One region of the Streptomyces sp. NPDC002536 genome, then DNA from elsewhere that is predicted to be linked to it. Evidence: riboswitches for the same ligand, from Rfam matches in the RefSeq annotation. Region 1 holds a riboswitch; the other holds the start of a gene.

Region 1 (11,157 bases):
CCCCCATCGGTGCCGCCGTCGTCTCCGACCGCATCGCCGAGCCGTTCTTCAAGGGCAGCAACACCTTCCTGCACGGCTACACCTTCGGCGGCCACCCGGTCTCCGCGGCGGTCGCGCTCGCCAACCTCGACATCTTCGAGCGCGAGGGCCTCAACCAGCACGTCCTCGACAACGAGGCCGCGTTCCACGGCACCCTGTCCAAGCTGCACGACCTGCCGATCGTCGGCGACGTGCGCGGCAACGGCTTCTTCTACGGCATCGAGCTGGTGAAGGACAAGGCCACCAAGGAGTCGTTCACGCCGGAGGAGTGCGAGCGGCTGCTGTACGGCTTCGTCTCCAAGAAGCTCTTCGAGAACGGGCTGTACTGCCGTGCCGACGACCGCGGCGACCCGGTCGTCCAGCTCGCGCCGCCGCTGATCTCGGACCGGTCGACGTTCGACGAGATCGAGCAGATCGTCCGTGGCGTCCTGACGGAGGCGTGGAGCAGGATCTGACCGGCGTCCGGCGCATGGCCGCCGCAGCACACGGGTAGTCCTCGGGGCGGTTGAGACCGATGGGATGAGTCCGATGGGAGGAAAGTCGGGCTCTCCCGCGCCGAGCCTGGACCGAGGCTAGGATCCCGGTTCCGTACGGTGCCAGTGACCCAATGGCCTCCGGTTCGTTCACCCGCACAGGGGAACGGACCCTTCAGCGACCCGAGGTGTGCTTCACATGGTGGCCCCGCCGGACAACGACGTGCTCTGGGCACGTGGCCTGCACTACTCCTACAGCGGTTCCCCCGCCCTCACGGGCGTCTCGATCGGTGTCCGCGAAGGCGAGGTCCTGGCCGTCACGGGGCCCCGCGGCGCCGGGAAGACCACGCTTCTGAAGTGCCTGTCGGGCCAGCTGCTGCCCGACCCCGGCGAGGTGTGGTTCAACAGCGCGCCGGTGCACACGCTCTCCCGCGCCGCCCGTGAGCGGCTGCGCCGCGAGCGCTTCGGCTGGATCGACTCCACCCCGCACCTGGTCCCGGAGCTGTCGGGCTGGGAGAACGCCGCGCTCCCGCTGCTGGTGCGGGGCACGGCCCACCGGGCGGCCAAACAGACGGCCCTGGAGTGGCTGGAGCGGCTCGACGTCGGGGACTGTGCGCGCAGAAAGCCCGGTGCGCTGACGCAGGCGCAGCGCCAGCGGATCGCCATCGCCCGCGCGCTGGCCGCCGAGCCGACCGTGGTCTTCGCCGACGAGCCGACCGCCCCCCTGCACAGCGCCGACCGCGCCCAGGTGCTGCGCACCCTGACCACGGCCGCCCGCTCGCACCACATCACGGTCGTCCTGGCCACGCTGGACGACGAGAGCGGCGCCCTGGCCGACCGCTCGGTCACGCTGGTCGACGGCCGCCGCGGCGGCGGCATCCCGGTGCCGGACGCGACCGAGGGGGAGGGCAGAGCGGCGTGCTCAGTCTCCGCCTAGCGCGCGGGGCGCACCCGCTCGTCCTGCTGCGCCGGCTGCTGGTCGCGCTGGCCGCGTCGGGGGTCGGTTTCCTGCTGCTGTGCACGCTGGGGTTCGCGGTGGCGCACCCCGGGCAGCCGGAGGAGTCGCTGGTGCGGCTGCTGTGGTGCGTGGTCCCGCTGGCCGCCGCGGTGCAGTTCGCGGTCGCCGTGGCCCGTTCGGACCCGGCGACCCGTCCGCGCGACGGGCTGGACGCGGCCGGGTTCGGCCCGGTGCAGCTGTCGCTGCTCGCGGCGGCCTCGACCGCCGTGGCCTGCCTGGCCGGCAGCGGCGCCGCCCTCCTGGTCTACCTGGAGCTCCGCGGCGACCTGGGCGGCACCCCGCTCAGCGGTGCGGCGGCGCACCTGCTGGATGCGGACGCCGGGCTCCCGTGGGGCGCGGCCCTCACCCTGCTGGGGCTGCTGCCCGCGCTCGCAGCGGGCGCGTGCGCCGTGCTGCTGCGCCCGCGCAAGGAGCGTACGGGCCGGGCTGCCGAGCCCGTCGAGCCGGGCGCCGCGGAGGCCGCGCGTCACGAACCCCGGCCGTCCTACGCGGGGTTGCCCTGGGGCGTCGCGGTCATCGCGACGGGCCTCGCCCTGGAGGCGTACGTGGGCCACGCCCCGGCGCCCGAGCCGGGCGCCCTGCTGGCGCTGCCGGGCCGGGAGGGCGCCGCCTCCCCCGGCCTGCTCGGCGGCTGGCTGCTGGCCTGCGCCGGCCTGGTGCTGGCCGGGCCGGGCCTGACCCACTGGTGCGGAGCCCTGCTGGCCACCGGGCGGCCGGGGGCCGTGCGGCTGCTGGCCGGGCGGATACTGCAGGACGCGGCGACCCGGATCGGCAGGCCCCTCGGGGTGCTGTGCGCGGTCGCCTCCGGCGCCCTGGCCGCGGTCGAGCTGTACGGCGCGGCCTGGGAGCACTCGGGTCCCCGCCCGTTCGGTCCGCTCACCGGCCTGGGGGCCGCCGTGGTGATGGCCTGCGTCACGGCCACCGCGATCACCGCGGCCCTGGAGGCCCGGCAGACCCGCGGCGAGACCACAACGGCCCTGCTGCGCCTGGGGATCCCGCTGACCCTGCTGCGCGGTGCGGCCGCCGTGCGGACCTGCGCGATGCTGGCCGTACTGACGCCGCTCACGTGGGCCGTCGCGGAGCTGGCAGCGCTCCCGCTCACCAGGTGACGCCGGGCGGAAAGCCCTGCTGGTCACGACTTTTGACCAGTTCTTGACTCCAAGCAACTCCGGCCCCGAAAACCACGTCTGCTACAGGCACGACGGTTTACTGACGTTTTCGGGTGAACGGAGCAAGTGGTGATCATCGGCCTTGTGACGGCTGTCGCGGCCTCGGTCTGTTACGGCACAGGCTCGGTCCTGCAAGCCGTGGGCTCGCGGAAATCGGCCCGCAGGGAGGCCGCCGCGGCCTCCGGCACCGGGACCACCCAGCACGGCGGACCGAGCCTCTCCTCGACCGCGAAGGCCGCGGTGACGTGGGAGTTCATGGTCGGCACGGTGCTGGACTTCGTGGGCTTCGGGCTCGGCGCGCTGGCCGCGCGGATGCTGCCGCTGTTCCTCTCCCAGACGGTCATCAGCGCCAACCTCATCGTCACCGCCCTGCTGAGCATCAAGCTCCTGGGCATCCGGCTCACCAGGCCGGAGTGGATATCCATCGGCGTCGTCTGCTCGGCCCTGGTGCTGCTGGCCACGGCAGCGGGTCACGAGGGCAGCGGCGACGCCGCGATGTCCACGCACTGGTGGCTGCTGGTCATCTCGGTCGTACTGATGGGCGGCGGCACCGTCGCGGTGCGCCTGATGGGCTCACGCGCCGCGATCCTCGCCGGTCTGCTGTCCGGCCTCGGCTTCGGCGCGATCGGCGTGGGTGTCCGCATCCTGAACGGCATCGACCCCTTCGACCTGCCGACCCTGATCGCCGACCCGGCCCTCTACGCGATCCTCATCTCGGGCACCGTCGGCATGTACCTGCACACGGTCGCCCTGCAGATCGGCTCGGTGAACGGCGCCACCGCGGCACTGGTCGTGGGCGAGACGGTACTGCCCGGCATCATCGGCGTCATGTGGCTCGGGGACGCGTCCCGCGACGGCTTCGCATGGATGGCCGTCCTGGGCTTCCTGCTGGCGGTGGCAGGCGCGGTGGCAGTGGCCTGGTTCGGCGAACCGGACGCCCACTCGGCTGCGCCGGAGCCGGAGTTGACCCCTGTGGGCTGAGCCCACGCGCGGGTTGTGCCCACCGGGCAGAACCGTGACCGGGGTCCGGGGCGAAGCCTCGGTTACGGGAAGGGGCGGGTCAGGGGAGAACAACCACCTCGTCCGCGGCGAACGAGACCCCCACCCGCACCCCGGCCTCCGGCGCCTCGCCGAGCCGGCACGCCGCCTCCAACTCCGGCCCCGCAGCCGCCCGCAGCCGCACCGCCACATGGTCCCCGCGGAACGTCCGCGAAACCACCTCGCACGACAGCCCCTCCGCCACCGGCGAGAACCGAACCCCCGCCGGCCGCACCAGCACCCGGCACACACCGCCCGGAGTCCCCGCCGGGACCGGCACCCGGCCCCACACCGTCTCGGCCCGCTCGCCGCTCACCGTCGCCTCGACGATGTTGTCGAAACCGAGGAAGCGCGCCACGAACTCCGACGCCGGGCGCTGCCACACCTCCAGCGGGGTCCCCGACTGCGCGATGCGGCCGTCGCGCATCACCACCACCCGGTCGGCCAGGGCAAACGCCTCGCCCTGGTCGTGCGTGACGGCCAGCACGGTCGTCCCCAACCGGCCGAACAGCTCGCGCAGTTCCGCCACCAGCCGCTCGCGCAGGCCCCGGTCGAGCTGGCCGAGCGGCTCGTCCAGCATCAGCAGCCGCGGTTCCGGGGCGAGGGCCCGCGCCAGGGCGACGCGCTGCTGCTCGCCGCCGGACAGTGCCGCGATCGCACGCCGCTGCGCACCCGGCAGCCCCACGAGGTCGAGCAGCCCGGCGACCCTGCGCTCCGTCTCCGCCCGCCCGGCCTTGCGCATGCGCAGTCCGAAGCCGACGTTGCCCGCGACGTCCCGCTGCGGGAAGAGCTGGTGGTCCTGGAACATCAGGCCCACGCCGCGCCTGTGCACGGGCACGCCGCCCTGGTCCTCGCCCGCGAGGAACACCCGTCCGGCGTCGGGGCGTTGCAGCCCGGCGACGACCCGCAGCAGCGTGGACTTGCCGCTGCCGCTCGGCCCGAGCACGCAGACGGTCTCGTGCTCGGCGACGTCGAGGTCGACGGCGTCCAGCACCGCACGCTCGCCGAAGCGGACGGTCACGCCGTCGAGTCGCAGCATGGACATCAGAACTCTCCCGTGCGGTCGGTGCGAAGGCGTTCCAGCACCAGCAGCGCCGCGGCGCACACCAGCATCAGGATCGTGCTGAGGGCCATCGCCTGCCCGTAGTTGAACTCACCGGGGCGGCCGAGCAGCCGGGCCACGGCCACCGGAAGGGTCGGGCTGTCGGGGCGGGCGATGAAGACGGTCGCCCCGAACTCGCCCAGTGAGACGGCGAAGGCGAAGCCCGCCGCGACCGCCAGCGCCCGCCCCACGAGGGGCAGATCGACCTCGCGCCACGCCCGCAGCGGTGAGGCGCCCAGCACGGCGGCGGCCTCGCGCAGCCGGTGGTCGACCGCGCGCAGGACCGGCAGCATGGTCCGCACGACGAAGGGCACGCCCACCAGTGCCTGGGCCAGCGGCACCAGGATCCAGGAGGTCCGCAGGTCCAGCGGGGGTTCGTCGAGGCTGATGAGGAAACCGAATCCGACGGTGACGGCCGAGGTGCCCAGCGGCAGCATCAGCAGGGCGTCGAAGCCGCGGACGAGCCTGCCCTCCCGCCGGGTGAGCGCCGCGGCGGCGAGCCCGCCCACGACGACGGCGATGGCGGTGGCGGCCAGTCCGTAGGCCATGGAGTTGCCGATGGCCTCCAGCGGGGCGACGACGAAGGTGCCACCGTTGTCGCCCGCCGAGGCGAGGGCGCGGTAGAAGGCGATCCCGTAGCCGTCGGGCCCGTCGAAGGAGCGCAGGACGAGGACGGCGAGCGGTACGAGCACCAGGAGGACGACCGTGGCGAGGACGGCGGCCAGCAGGGCCCACTGGCCCGCCCCCTGCGGGCGGCGCGCGGTCCGTGCCGCGCTCACCAGCCTCAGGGTGGCCTCGCGCCGGCGCACGGTCCGGGCGTGCACCGCGAGCAGCAGGGCCACGGCCAGGAACTGCAGCAGGGTGAGCACCGCGGCCGTGGGCAGGTCCAGCAGCTGTGCGGTCTGCTGGTAGATCTCCACTTCGAGCGTGGCGTAGCGCGGTCCGCCGAGGATCTGGACGACGCCGAAGGAGGTGAAGGTGAACAGGAAGACCATCAGCGCCGCCGCCGCGACGGCGGGTGCGAGTGCGGGCAGCGTCACGCGCCGCCAGGCGGCCAGGCGGCCTGCGCCGAGTACGCGGGCGGCCTCCTCCTGGCGGGGGTCGAGCTGGGCCCACAGGCCGCCGACGGTCCGTACGACCACGGCGTAGTTGAAGAAGACGTGTGCGATCAGGATCGCCCAGACCGTGGTGTCCAGGCGGATGCCCCACCACTCATCCAGCAGTCCGCCGTGGCCCAGCAGCGCCAGGAAGGCCGAGCCGACGACGACGGTCGGCAGCACGAACGGAACGGTGACCACGGCCCGCAGCACCTGCTTGCCGGGGAAGTCGAAGCGGGCGAAGACGTACGCGCCGGGGAGCGCGAGCGCGAGGGTGAGGGCCGTGGAGGCGGCGGCCTGCCACGTGGTGAACCACAGGACGTGGACGGTCTCCGAGTCGGTGAGCACCTCGCCGATCCGGCCGAACTGCCACTGCCCGTCGCTCTTCAGTCCCCGGGAGACGATCGAGGCGACGGGGAAGGCGAAGAAGACCCCGAAGAAAGCGAGCGGCAGGGCCATCAGACCGAGCCGCACAACCGTCTGCCGGAAGGTCGCACGGGACGCCTTGTCGGCGTCCCGTGCGGTCACTTCGGGACGGTCCGTTGCTTCAGGACGATCTACTTCAGGACGAGCGAGGACCATGCCTTGACCCACTGGTCACGGTTCTTGGCGATCTTCTGCGGGTCGACGGTGGCCGAACTGTCGATCTGTGCACCGTACTTGGTGAACACCTCGGGCAGCTTGGCGTCCTGGTTCGCCGGCTTGACGAACATCTGGAGCGGCATGTCCTCCTGGAACGTCTTGCTCAGCAGGAAGTCGATCAGGGCCTTGCCGCCTTCGGTGTTCTTGGCGCCCTTGAGCAGTCCGGCGAACTCGGTCTGCCGGAAGCACGTGCCGGTCGCGACGCCGCTCGGGGCGTCCTTGGGGTCCGGCTGCGGCTTCATGTCGAGCACCTCGGCCGGCGGGCTGGAGGCGTAGGAGACGACGAGCGGCTTGTCGCCCTTGGCCTTCTTGCCGGCGGCGGAGCCGGAGAAGCGGCTGTTGTAGGCCTGCTCCCAGCCGTCGACGACCTCGACGTTGTTGTCCTTCAGCTTCTTCCAGTAGTCCTGCCAGCCGTCGTCACCGAACTTGGCGATGGTGGTGAGCTGGAAGGCGAGGCCCGGGGAGGAGGTTGCGGAGTTCTCCGTGACGAGGAGGTTCTTGTACTCCGGCTTGACCAGGTCGTCGAGGGTCTGCGGCGGGGCCAGCTTGTGGTCGGCGAAGTAGGCGCGGTCGTAGTTGACGCAGATGTCGCCGGTGTCGATGGGCGTGACGCGGTGCTGCCCGGCGTCGAGCTGGAGGTCGGCGGGGACCCGGTCCAGGCCCTTGGCCTGGTACGAGGTGAACAGCCCGTTGTCGAGCGCGCGCGAGAGCAGCGTGTTGTCCACGCCGAAGAAGACATCGCCCTGCGGGTGGCTCTTGGAGAGGATGGCCTGGTTGACGGCCTGGCCGGCGTCACCGCTCTTGATCACCTTGACGGTGTAGCCGGTCTGCTGCGTGAACTCCTTGAGCACGGAGTCCGAGGCCGCGAAGGAGTCGTGCGAGACGAGCGTGACGGTCTTGTCGCCCTTGCCGCCCGACGACTCGGAGCTCTTCGAGCTGCCGGAGCCGCCGCACGCGGCGAGTGCGGGCAGGCCGAGCACGCCGACGAGGGCGGCCCCGAGGGCACGCCGGAGAGTGGTGTTCATGGTCGAGCTGACTCCCTACGCCGGTACTAACCGGATCAGGTCCGAGGGTCTGCGGGCCGTGCCGCACTCTCAGCGCTGTGTGCGCTCCCCTGTCGGATGTTCATTTGTACGAATGATGCAGACGGACAGTATCAGCCGGGCTCAGCGCTCGGTGGCGGCGAGCTGGCCGCAGGCCCCGTCGATCTCCTGGCCGCGGGTGTCCCGGACGGTCACGGGCACGCCGTGCGCGGCGATCGCCGCGACGAAGGCCCGCTCGTCCTCGGGGCGGGAGGCCGTCCACTTCGACCCCGGGGTGGGGTTGAGGGGGATCAGGTTGACGTGCACCCGCTTGCCCTTGAGCAGCCGGCCCAGGAGGTCGCCGCGCCAGGCCTGGTCGTTGATGTCCCGGATCAGGGCGTACTCGATGGAGATCCGGCGGCCGGACCGCTCCGCGTACTCCCAGGCGGCGTCCAGGACCTCGCGGACCTTCCAGCGGGTGTTGACCGGCACGAGGGTGTCGCGCAGCTCGTCGTCGGGCGCGTGCAGCGAGACCGCGAGGCGGCACTTGAAGCCCTCGTCCGCGAACCGGTGCATCGCGGGGACCAGGCCGACCGTGGAGACCGTGATGCCACGCTGGGAGAGCCCGAGGCCGTCCGGCTCGGGGTCGGTGAGCCGGCGGATGGCGCCGACCACGCGGTTGTAGTTGGCGAGCGGCTCGCCCATGCCCATGAAGACGATGTTGGACAGCCGCGCCGGGCCTCCGGGCACCTCGCCGTCGCGCAGCGCGCGCATGCCGTCCACGATCTGGTGCACGATCTCGGCGGTCGACAGGTTGCGCTCGAGACCGGCCTGGCCGGTGGCGCAGAACGGGCAGTTCATGCCGCAGCCCGCCTGGGAGCTGATGCACATGGTGACGCGGTCGGGGTAGCGCATCAGCACCGACTCGACGAGCTTGCCGTCGTGGAGCCGCCAGAGGGTCTTGCGGGTGGTGTCGTTGTCGCACGAGATGTGCCGCACCACGCTCATCAGCTGCGGCAGCAGCTCGCTCGCGAGCTTCTCGCGCGCGGCGGCGGGGATGTCGGTCCATGCCTCCGGGTCGTGCGCGTACCGGGCGAAGTAGTGCTGTGACAGCTGCTTCGCACGGAACGGCTTCTCGCCGATCGCGGCGACGGCCTCGCGGCGTTCGGCGGGGCTGAGGTCGGCAAGGTGCCGCGGGGGCTTCTTGGCTCCGCGGGGGGCGACGAAAGTGAGTTCTCCGGGCTTAGGCATGGTTCTTCCAGTGTCGCAGACGTACGGAACGGGGCCCGCCGTCCGGTGGACAGCAGGCCCCGTTTGGTAAAAGTGCAGCTCAGGAGCCGACGAAGACCACCATCAGCAGCCAGACCACCGGCGCGGTCGGCAGCAGGGAGTCCAGCCGGTCCATGATCCCGCCGTGCCCCGGCAGCAGGGCGCCCATGTCCTTGATGCCCAGGTCCCGCTTGATCATGGACTCACCCAGGTCGCCCAGGGTGGCGCTGACCGCGACCGCGAGGCCCAGCAGCAGGCCCTGCCACCAGACGCCGTCGTCGATCAGGAACTGCATGCACAGCGCGCCCGCCACCATCGCGAACGCCACCGCACCGGCCAGGCCCTCGCGGGTCTTGCCGGGGCTGATGCGCGGTGCCAGCTTGTGCTTGCCGAACCGCCAGCCCACCGCGTAGGCACCGGTGTCGCTGACCACCGTCAGGATCAGGAAGGTCAGCACCCGCCAGGCGCCGTCCCCCGCGGCCAGCATCAGCGCCACGAAGGTCGCCAGGAACGGCACGTAGAAGGCCGCGAAGAGGCCGGCGGTGACGTCCTTGAGGTAGTCGTCCGGCGGCTCCGTCATCCGCCAGACGAGCACCGCGAGCGCCGTGAAGGCCATGGCCACCCACGCGCCCTCGGCCCCGTTGACGTAGCCCGCGACCGTCATCGCCGCGCCGCCGATCGCCAGCGGCACCAGGGGGGCCTTGATGCCCTTCCGCTCCGCGAGCCGGGAGGTCAGCTCCCACAGTCCGACCACCACGGCGAGCACGATCACGCCGAGGAAGACGGGCTTGTAGACGAACAGGGAGGCGAGGATGACCGCGCCGAGGCCGATCCCGACCCCTATCGCGGCCCGCAGGTCCCGGCCCGCGCTCTTCTTCCCCGCCTGCGCCGCCTGGGGGGCGGCGGGCTCCTGAGGCCGGATGTCGGGCTCCTGTTCATCGCGGAACAGGGGGCCGCCGACATGAGCGGCACCCTGCTCACGGTCGTCCTGGTCTCCGCCTGCGTCGGGCACGATGGGCATGGGGCGAGTCTGCGCCGCCGCGCCCGCCTCGTGCAGAGGACCCGCCGGGCCGGAGGGACCCCCGTCGGGGGACCACCGGTGTCCCATGTGCGGCGGAGCTCCCCAGGATGCGTCGTTCATCAGACCTCGAGGAGCTCGGATTCCTTGTGCTTGAGCAGCTCGTCCACCTGCGCGACGTACTTCGCGGTGGTGTCGTCGAGCTCCTTCTCGGCGCGGCGCACGTCGTCCTCGCCGGACTCCTTGTCCTTGACGAGCTTGTCCAGGGCGTCCTTGGCCTTGCGGCGCACGGAGCGGATCGAGACCTTCGCGTCCTCGCCCTTGCCCCGGGCCACCTTGATGTAGTCGCGGCGGCGCTCCTCGGTGAGCTCGGGGAACGTCACACGGATGATGTTGCCGTCGTTGCTCGGGTTGACGCCCAGGTCCGAGTCGCGGATCGCCTGCTCGATGTTGCGCAGCGCGGTCTTGTCGAACGGCGTGACGACGGCCATGCGCGGCTCGGGCACCGAGAACGACGCCAGCTGGTTGATCGGCGTCAGTGCACCGTAGTAGTCGGCCACGATCTTGTTGAACATCGCGGGGTGCGCACGCCCGGTGCGGATCGCCGCGAAGTCCTCCTTGGCGACCACAACGGCCTTCTCCATCTTCTCCTCGGCCTCGAGGAGGATCTCTTCGATCACCACTTGCTCCTGGTGTTATCAGTAAGCAGAGCCTCGCCCCTGCGCGCGTCTTCTCCTGCACGGTGTCCGACCGGCAGGCAGTTGTCCATCCCCGTGCCGAGGGTCTTCCCGCGGCACGGAGTTGCCGCCCCGGACCCGCCGAGGCCGTCGGCGGGCGGTACGGGCGGCCGTGCGGGCTCTCAGTCCCGCGAGCCCTGGTCGCTCACGAGCGTGCCGATCTTCTCACCCTTGACCGCACGGGCGATGTTGCCCTCGGCGAGCAGCTCGAAGACGAGGATCGGCAGCTTGTTGTCCATGCACAGGCTGATGGCCGTGGCGTCGGCGACCTTGAGGCCGCGGGCGAGCACCTCGCCGTACTCCAGCGCGTCGAACTTGACCGCGTCGGGGTTCTTCTTGGGGTCGGAGTCGTAGATTCCGTCGACGCCGTTCTTGCCCATGAGGATCGCCTCGGCGTGGATCTCCAGGGCGCGCTGGGCGGCGGTGGTGTCCGTGGAGAAGTAGGGCATGCCCATGCCCGCGCCGAAGATCACGACGCGGCCCTTCTCCAGGTGGCGCACGGCGCGCAGCGGGATGAACGGCTCGGCGACCTG
Region 2 (6,268 bases), on a different contig from region 1:
GAGTACGCGGCGTACTGCTGTTCCTGCCCGTGCTCGTGCCCATAGGCATACGGCTGTTGCTGTTGCTGCTGCCCGGCATCGCCGTACGCCGGGTACACCGCCGTCGCATCGGCATCGGGCGCCGTCTGCAGCGGCAGGTCGGGCATCAGCACCGCCGTGCCGGCGTCGTCCATGGCAGCCGCGGGGAACGCCTGGGTCTCCTCTGCGGCGAACGCAGCAGCGGGAGCGGGGGCGGCCGGAGCCGGTTCGGGGGCGGCTGAACGTTCCCCCTTGCCCCTGCGGCGCCCGCCCTTCTTCCCCTTCGCGGGGGCCGAACGCCGCCGGACCGCCCATCCCTTGTCGAAGCCGCGCCGGAACGAGAGCGTCACGTACGTCTGTCCCACGGCGAAGGCGAGGGCGCCGACGACGATGACCGCCACCGACGGGATGACCACGCCCGCGACCACGCCGAGGAATCCGGCGAAGGCGAGCAGCCGCCAGCGCAGCCGCGCCTTGTACTGCAGCAGCACTTCGCCGAGCAGCCACAGCGCGACGATGCCGAACGCGATGTAGAGGACCGTCCAGCCCATTAACGCCCCTCTCACCGGCCGCCGTTCACCGGTCGGCCGTCAGGACCGCTGGTGCAGTCCCAGGTTCTCGTAGATTTCCAACGTGGCCGTGGAGTGATTCAGGGTAATGAAATGCAGCCCGGGAATCTCCTCGGCCATCAACCGGGCACACAACTCCGTCGCGTACTCGATACCGATCGAGCGTACAGCGGCCGGATCGTCCTGCACCGCGAGGATCCGCTCCGCCAGGGCCGGGGGGAACGCGGCGTTGCTGAGCTGAGCAAATCGTTCGATCTGCCGCACATTTGTGACCGGCATGATCTCCGGGATGATCGGAGTGTCACAGCCCGCGGCCGCGACCCGGTCGCGGAGGCGCAGATAGTCCTCCGGATAGAAGAACATCTGGGTGATGGCGAAGTCGGCGCCCGCACGGCATTTGTCCACGAAGTACCGGACATCGGTTTCCCAGTCCGTGGAGCGGGGGTGCATCTCGGGGAACGCCGCGACGCCCACGCAGAAGTCGCCGGACTCCTTGATGAGCTGCACCAGGTCGGCCGCGTAGCGGATGCCGTCGGGGTGGCGCACCCACTCGCCCATGGGGTCGCCGGGCGGATCGCCGCGCAGCGCGAGCATGTTGCGGATGCCGACGTCGGCGTACTGGCCGATGACATTGCGCAGTTCGGCGACGGAGTGGTTGACGGCCGTCAGATGGGCGACCGGGGTGAGCGTGGTGTCGGTCGCGATCCGCTCGGTGGCCCGGACGGTGCCCTCACGGGAGGAGCCGCCGGCGCCGTAGGTCACGGAGACGAAGGTGGGGGCGACGGCTTCGATGCGCCGGATGGCGTTCCACAGCGTCCGCTCACCCTTCTCGCTCTTCGGTGCCGCGAACTCGAACGAGTACGACCGCTCACCGGAGGCGAGCAGTTCACGGACAGTCCGTGCGTGGTCCGTCCTGGTGGAAGCAGTGCCAAGGGCCATACCGGCAAGTTAACCAGCGGGGGCGCGGTCACCAAACCCCTATTTGCGATATGCCCGCTTCGCCCCGCGAAGCAGCGCCGAGTGTCCACACCGTGGACACCGGGGTCACACGTCGCGGTCCCGGATCCGCCGCGCGAGCTCCGCCGTCGCGGCTCCCGGGTCGTCGGCCTCGGTGATCGCCCGTACCACCACGACCCGCCGGGCTCCCGCGTCCAGCACCTCGTCCAGGTTGCCCGCGTCGATCCCGCCGATCGCGAACCAGGGACGGGCGGGCGCCAGCGAGGCCGCGTAGCGCACCAGGGAGAGGCCCGGGGCGTACCGGCCGGGCTTGGTGGGGGTCGGCCAGCAGGGGCCGGTGCAGAAGTAGTCCACGCCGGGCTCGGCGACGGCGGCGTCGACCTCCGCCTCCGCGTGGGTGGAACGGCCGACGAGCACGTCCTCGCCGAGGATCGCCCGCGCCGCGGGCACCGGCAGATCGCCCTGGCCCAGGTGCAGCACGTCGGAGCGGGAGGCGTGCGCGACGTCCGCGCGGTCGTTCACCGCGAGGAGCCGGCCGTGCCGGCGGGCGGCGTCGGCGAACACCGCGAGGTGCTCCAGCTCTTCGCCGGCCTCCATGCCCTTGTCGCGCAGCTGGACGATGTCCACCCCGGCCGCCAGCACGACGTCCAGGAACTCGGGCAGGTCGCCCTGGCGCCTGCGCGCGTCGGTGCACAGGTACAGCCGGGCGTCGGCGAGCCGCTCGCGCGCGGTGACGGGCATTCGGGTGTCTCCCCCGGGTCTTGCGCCGTACGGGCGCGGGCCGATGCGGCCCGCGCCCGTACGCCGGACGGTGTGTGTGAGGTCGGTCAGACGGCGAGCGCCTGGGCGCGGCGCTTCACCTCCGTGCCGCGATTCTCGCGCAGAGCCTGCGCCGGGGTGCCGGGCAGGGTGTCGTCCGGGGTGAAGAGCCACTCCAGCATTTCCTCGTCGCTGAAGCCGTCGTCCCGCAGCAGGGTCAGGGTCCCGGCGAGGCCCTTGACCACCTTGTCCTCGCCGATGAAGGCGGCGGGCACCATGAGCACTCGGTTCTCACCACGGCGCACGGCGATCAGCTGGCCCTCCTTGACCAGCTGCCGCACGCGCGTCACCTCGACGCCGAGCTGTTCGGCGATGTCGGGGAGGTTGAGCCACGCGGGGACGAGAGCATCAATCTTTTCGTCAATCTCGGTCACAGGGACAAGCCTGCCATCCGGGACCGACAGCCGGAAGCCGGGTTGACCCGACCCGGGTCCGCGTCGCCTCCCCGGGGCTTCGCCCCGGACCCCGGGACAGTGCGTCGGCTGCGGGCTGTCCGTGGCTGGTCGCGCAGTTCCCCGCGCCCCTACGGGGCCGCTGCAAGCACCGCCGTCTTCAGCGGCACCGACGCGTCGACGGCCTTCTCGCGGTCGAGGACGGCGCCCTGCTCGATGAGCCGCCGCCCCTGCGCCAGGTCGCGCGGGCGGCCCACGGCGAGCAGGGCGACCAGGACGCCCGAGCGCAGCCAGCACACCGTCCAGGCGGCCCCGTCGGGGTCGCCGCGCCAGACCATCTCGTCGGCGGCGGCGTGGTGCCCCGCGTACTGGACGAACCGGCCGAACTGCTCCGACCAGAAGTACGGCACCGGGTCGTAGACCGGCGCCTCGTCCGGGCCGTGGACGATGTTCTCCGCGACGGTCCGCGGCCCCTGGAGGGCGTTGTCCCAGTGGTGCACCAACAGCCGCTCCCCGTACCGGGCGGAGGGGAAGGAGGAGCAGTCGCCGACCGCGTAGACGTCGGGCAGCGAGGTGCGCAGCCGGTCGTCGGTGGCGACGGAGCCGTCCTTCGCGAGCGCGACGCCCGAGCCGGCCAGCCAGCCGGTCGCCGGGCGGGCGCCGATGCCGACGACCACCGCGTCGGCCGGCAGCCGGGTGCCGTCGGCGAGCACCACGGCGCCCGGCTCGACGGCGGCCACGCCGGTGCCGGTGAGCAGCCGGGCGCCGGCCTGGGCGTACCAGTCGGTCATGTGGGCGGCGACCTCGGCGGGCATCGCGCCCGCCAGCGGCCGGTCCGCGGCCTCCACCACGGTGACCCGGCAGCCCGCCTCGCGCGCCGCCGTGGCGAACTCCGCGCCGATCCAGCCGGCCCCGACGGCGACGACGTCGTGCTGCCCGGCCAGCACCGGGCGCAGCCGCTCCGCGTCGTCCAGGGTGCGCAGCACGTGCACGTCGGGCAGGCCGGCGCTGCCGGGGAGGGAGACGGGGTCGGCGCCGGTGGCGATCACCAGGACGTCGTAGGGCAGCGGCCCCTCGGTGGTCTCCAGCAGGTGCTCGTCCGCCCGCAGCCCGGTGGCCTCGACGCCGAGGCGCAGGTCGATGGCCAGGGAGCCGAAGTCCACCGCGAAGGCCGACCCTTCGGCCTTGCCGAGCAGGACGGCCTTGGACAGCGGCGGCCGGTCGTAGGGCTCGTGGGGCTCGGCGCCCAGCAGCCGGATCGTCCCGTCCCAGCCCTGCTCGCGCAGGGCGACGGCGGTCTGCACCCCGGCCATGCCGGCACCGACGATGACGACGGTGCGCCCGCCGCTTGCGGTCTTCGTCTGCTCGCTCACCCGATCACTGTAGGGCGGCGGACGGCGTCAGCCGGAGCATCCGGTGACGAGACCTCTGACACAGCGTCACGGCAGGTGCCGCCCGCGAGCCCCCTGCCACCCTTCCGACCGGTCGGCGGCGCGTACTAGGGTGACTCATTGCAAAGCACTCGCGGGAGCCCGGACGGACCGGGCTGAGAGGGAGGCTGGACGGCCTCCGACCGTACGAACCTGATCCGGGTCATGCCGGCGAAGGGAGGGGCTGGATGCCCATGCATGTGTCCTCCACCGCGCCCCCGAGGGCGACGGCCACGTACGACGTCCTCGTCATAGGCGGCGGTCTCATCGGTCTGGTCACCGCCTGGCGGGCCGCCCAGCGCGGGCTGCGCACGGCCGTCGCCGACCCCGCGCCCGGCGGCGCGGGCGCGACCCTCGTCGCGGCCGGGATGCTGGCCGCGGTGACCGAGCTGCACTACGGCGAGCAGGCGCTGCTCGCCCTCAACCTGGCCTCCGCACGCCGCTATCCGGCCTTCACGGCGGAGCTGGAGGAGGCCAGCGGCCGGGACACCGGCTACCGCGCCTGCGGCACGCTCGCGGTCGCGCTCGACGCCGACGACCGGGCGCACCTGCGCGAACTGCACGCCCTGCAGCAGCGGTCCGGACTGGACTCGCAGTGGCTGACGGGGCGCGAGTGCCGCCGTCTGGAGCCCATGCTGGCGCCGGGGGTGCAGGGCGGGCTGCGGGTGGACGGCGACCACCAGACCGATCCGCGGCGGCTGGCCGGGGCGCTGCTGACGGCCTGTGAGCGCGCCGGGGTGGTCTTCCACCGCGCCGAGGCCGTCCGCGCGCTGCTCGCCGGGGACCGGGCGGCCGGGGCCGAACTCGCCGACGGCACCCGGATCTCCGCCGGGCAGACCGTGCTGGCCGCGGGCAGCGGCAGCGGGCGGCTCGCGGGCCTCCCGGAGGAGGCCCTGCCGCCGGTGCGGCCCGTCAAGGGCCAGATCCTGCGGCTGCGGGTGCCGGACGCCTGTGCGCCCTTCCTCTCCCGCACGGTGCGGGCCGTCGTGCGCGGCGGGCACGTGTACCTGGTGCCGCGCGAGAACGGCGAACTGGTCCTCGGCGCGACGTCGGAGGAGCTCGGCTGGGACACCACCGTCACCGCGGGCGGCGTCTACGAACTGCTGCGCGACGCCCACGAACTCGTACCGGGCATCACGGAGCTGCCGCTCGTGGAGACCCGCGCCGGCCTGCGCCCCGGCTCCCCCGACAACGCCCCGCTGCTCGGCCCCACCGTGCTGCCGGGCCTGCTCGCGGCCACCGGCCACCACCGCAACGGCGTGCTGCTCACGCCGCTCACCGGCGACGTGATGGCCGAGGTGCTGACCGCCGGACGGCTGCCCGACGAGGCCGTCCCCTTCTCCCCCCGGCGCTTCGCCCCCGCACTCCAGGAGCAGTCCGCATGACCACCACCGGCGGGAACACCCGCGCCGCCACCGTCCGGGTCAGCGTCAACGGCGAGCACCGCGAACTGCCCGCGGGCACCGCGCTGGACGGGCTGGTGGCCACCCTGACCACCGCCCCCGGCGGGGTCGCCGCCGCCGTCAACGAGGCCGTCGTCCCGCGCGGCCAGTGGCCGGCCACCCCGCTCGCCGACGGCGACCGGGTCGAGGTCCTCACCGCAGTGCAGGGAGGCTGATCAGCACCGATGGCAGACGATCTGCTCACCATCGCCGACATCCCCTTCACCTCCCGCCTGATCATGGGCACGGGAGGTGCGCCCAGCCTGGACGTGCTCGAACGCGCCCTGCTCGCCTCCGGCACCGAGCTGACCACGGTCGCCATGCGGCGGCTGGACGCGACCGTGCAGGGCTCGGTGCTGTCCCTCCTGGAACGGCACGACATCCGGGTGCTGCCGAACACGGCGGGCTGCTTCACCGCGGGCGAGGCCGTCCTGACCGCCCGGCTGGCCCGGGAGGCGCTGGGCACGGACTGGGTCAAGCTGGAGGTGATCGCCGACGAACGCACCCTGCTGCCCGACCCCATCGAGCTCCTGGACGCCGCCGAGATCCTGGTGGACGACGGCTTCACCGTGCTGCCGTACACCAACGACGACCCGGTGCTGGCCCGCAAGCTGGAGGACGTCGGCTGTGCCGCGATCATG

What was found. A riboswitch is a leader RNA that binds a small molecule or an ion and turns the genes downstream of it on or off. The one in region 1 is predicted to bind thiamine pyrophosphate.
Region 2: linked by a shared signal. The riboswitch ahead of thiO (glycine oxidase ThiO) and the one ahead of ACWD4B_RS16170 (thiamine ABC transporter substrate-binding protein) in region 1 are both predicted to bind thiamine pyrophosphate.

Annotation. Positions count from the first base shown of each region.
Region 1 is NZ_JBSFWU010000037.1:27,632-38,788, forward strand. Features, by position in the region: gene ACWD4B_RS16140 (aspartate aminotransferase family protein) at 1-494, shown strand, start outside; gene ACWD4B_RS16145 (ATP-binding cassette domain-containing protein) at 712-1,449, shown strand; gene ACWD4B_RS16150 (hypothetical protein) at 1,431-2,639, shown strand; gene ACWD4B_RS16155 (hypothetical protein) at 2,769-3,680, shown strand; gene ACWD4B_RS16160 (ABC transporter ATP-binding protein) at 3,760-4,782, opposite strand; gene ACWD4B_RS16165 (ABC transporter permease) at 4,782-6,395, opposite strand; gene ACWD4B_RS16170 (thiamine ABC transporter substrate-binding protein) at 6,494-7,603, opposite strand; TPP riboswitch at 7,599-7,704, opposite strand; gene rlmN (23S rRNA (adenine(2503)-C(2))-methyltransferase RlmN) at 7,745-8,851, opposite strand; gene ACWD4B_RS16180 (phosphatidate cytidylyltransferase) at 8,931-10,010, opposite strand; gene frr (ribosome recycling factor) at 10,010-10,567, opposite strand; gene pyrH (UMP kinase) at 10,747-11,157, opposite strand, start outside.
Region 2 is NZ_JBSFWU010000188.1:354-6,621, forward strand. Features, by position in the region: gene ACWD4B_RS34630 (hypothetical protein) at 1-569, opposite strand, end outside; gene metF (methylenetetrahydrofolate reductase [NAD(P)H]) at 609-1,526, opposite strand; gene thiE (thiamine phosphate synthase) at 1,632-2,285, opposite strand; gene ACWD4B_RS34645 (Rv2175c family DNA-binding protein) at 2,372-2,737, opposite strand; gene ACWD4B_RS34650 (NAD(P)/FAD-dependent oxidoreductase) at 2,887-4,128, opposite strand; TPP riboswitch at 4,270-4,382, shown strand; gene thiO (glycine oxidase ThiO) at 4,374-5,570, shown strand; gene thiS (sulfur carrier protein ThiS) at 5,567-5,803, shown strand; partial or broken gene ACWD4B_RS34665 (thiazole synthase) at 5,813-6,268, shown strand, end outside.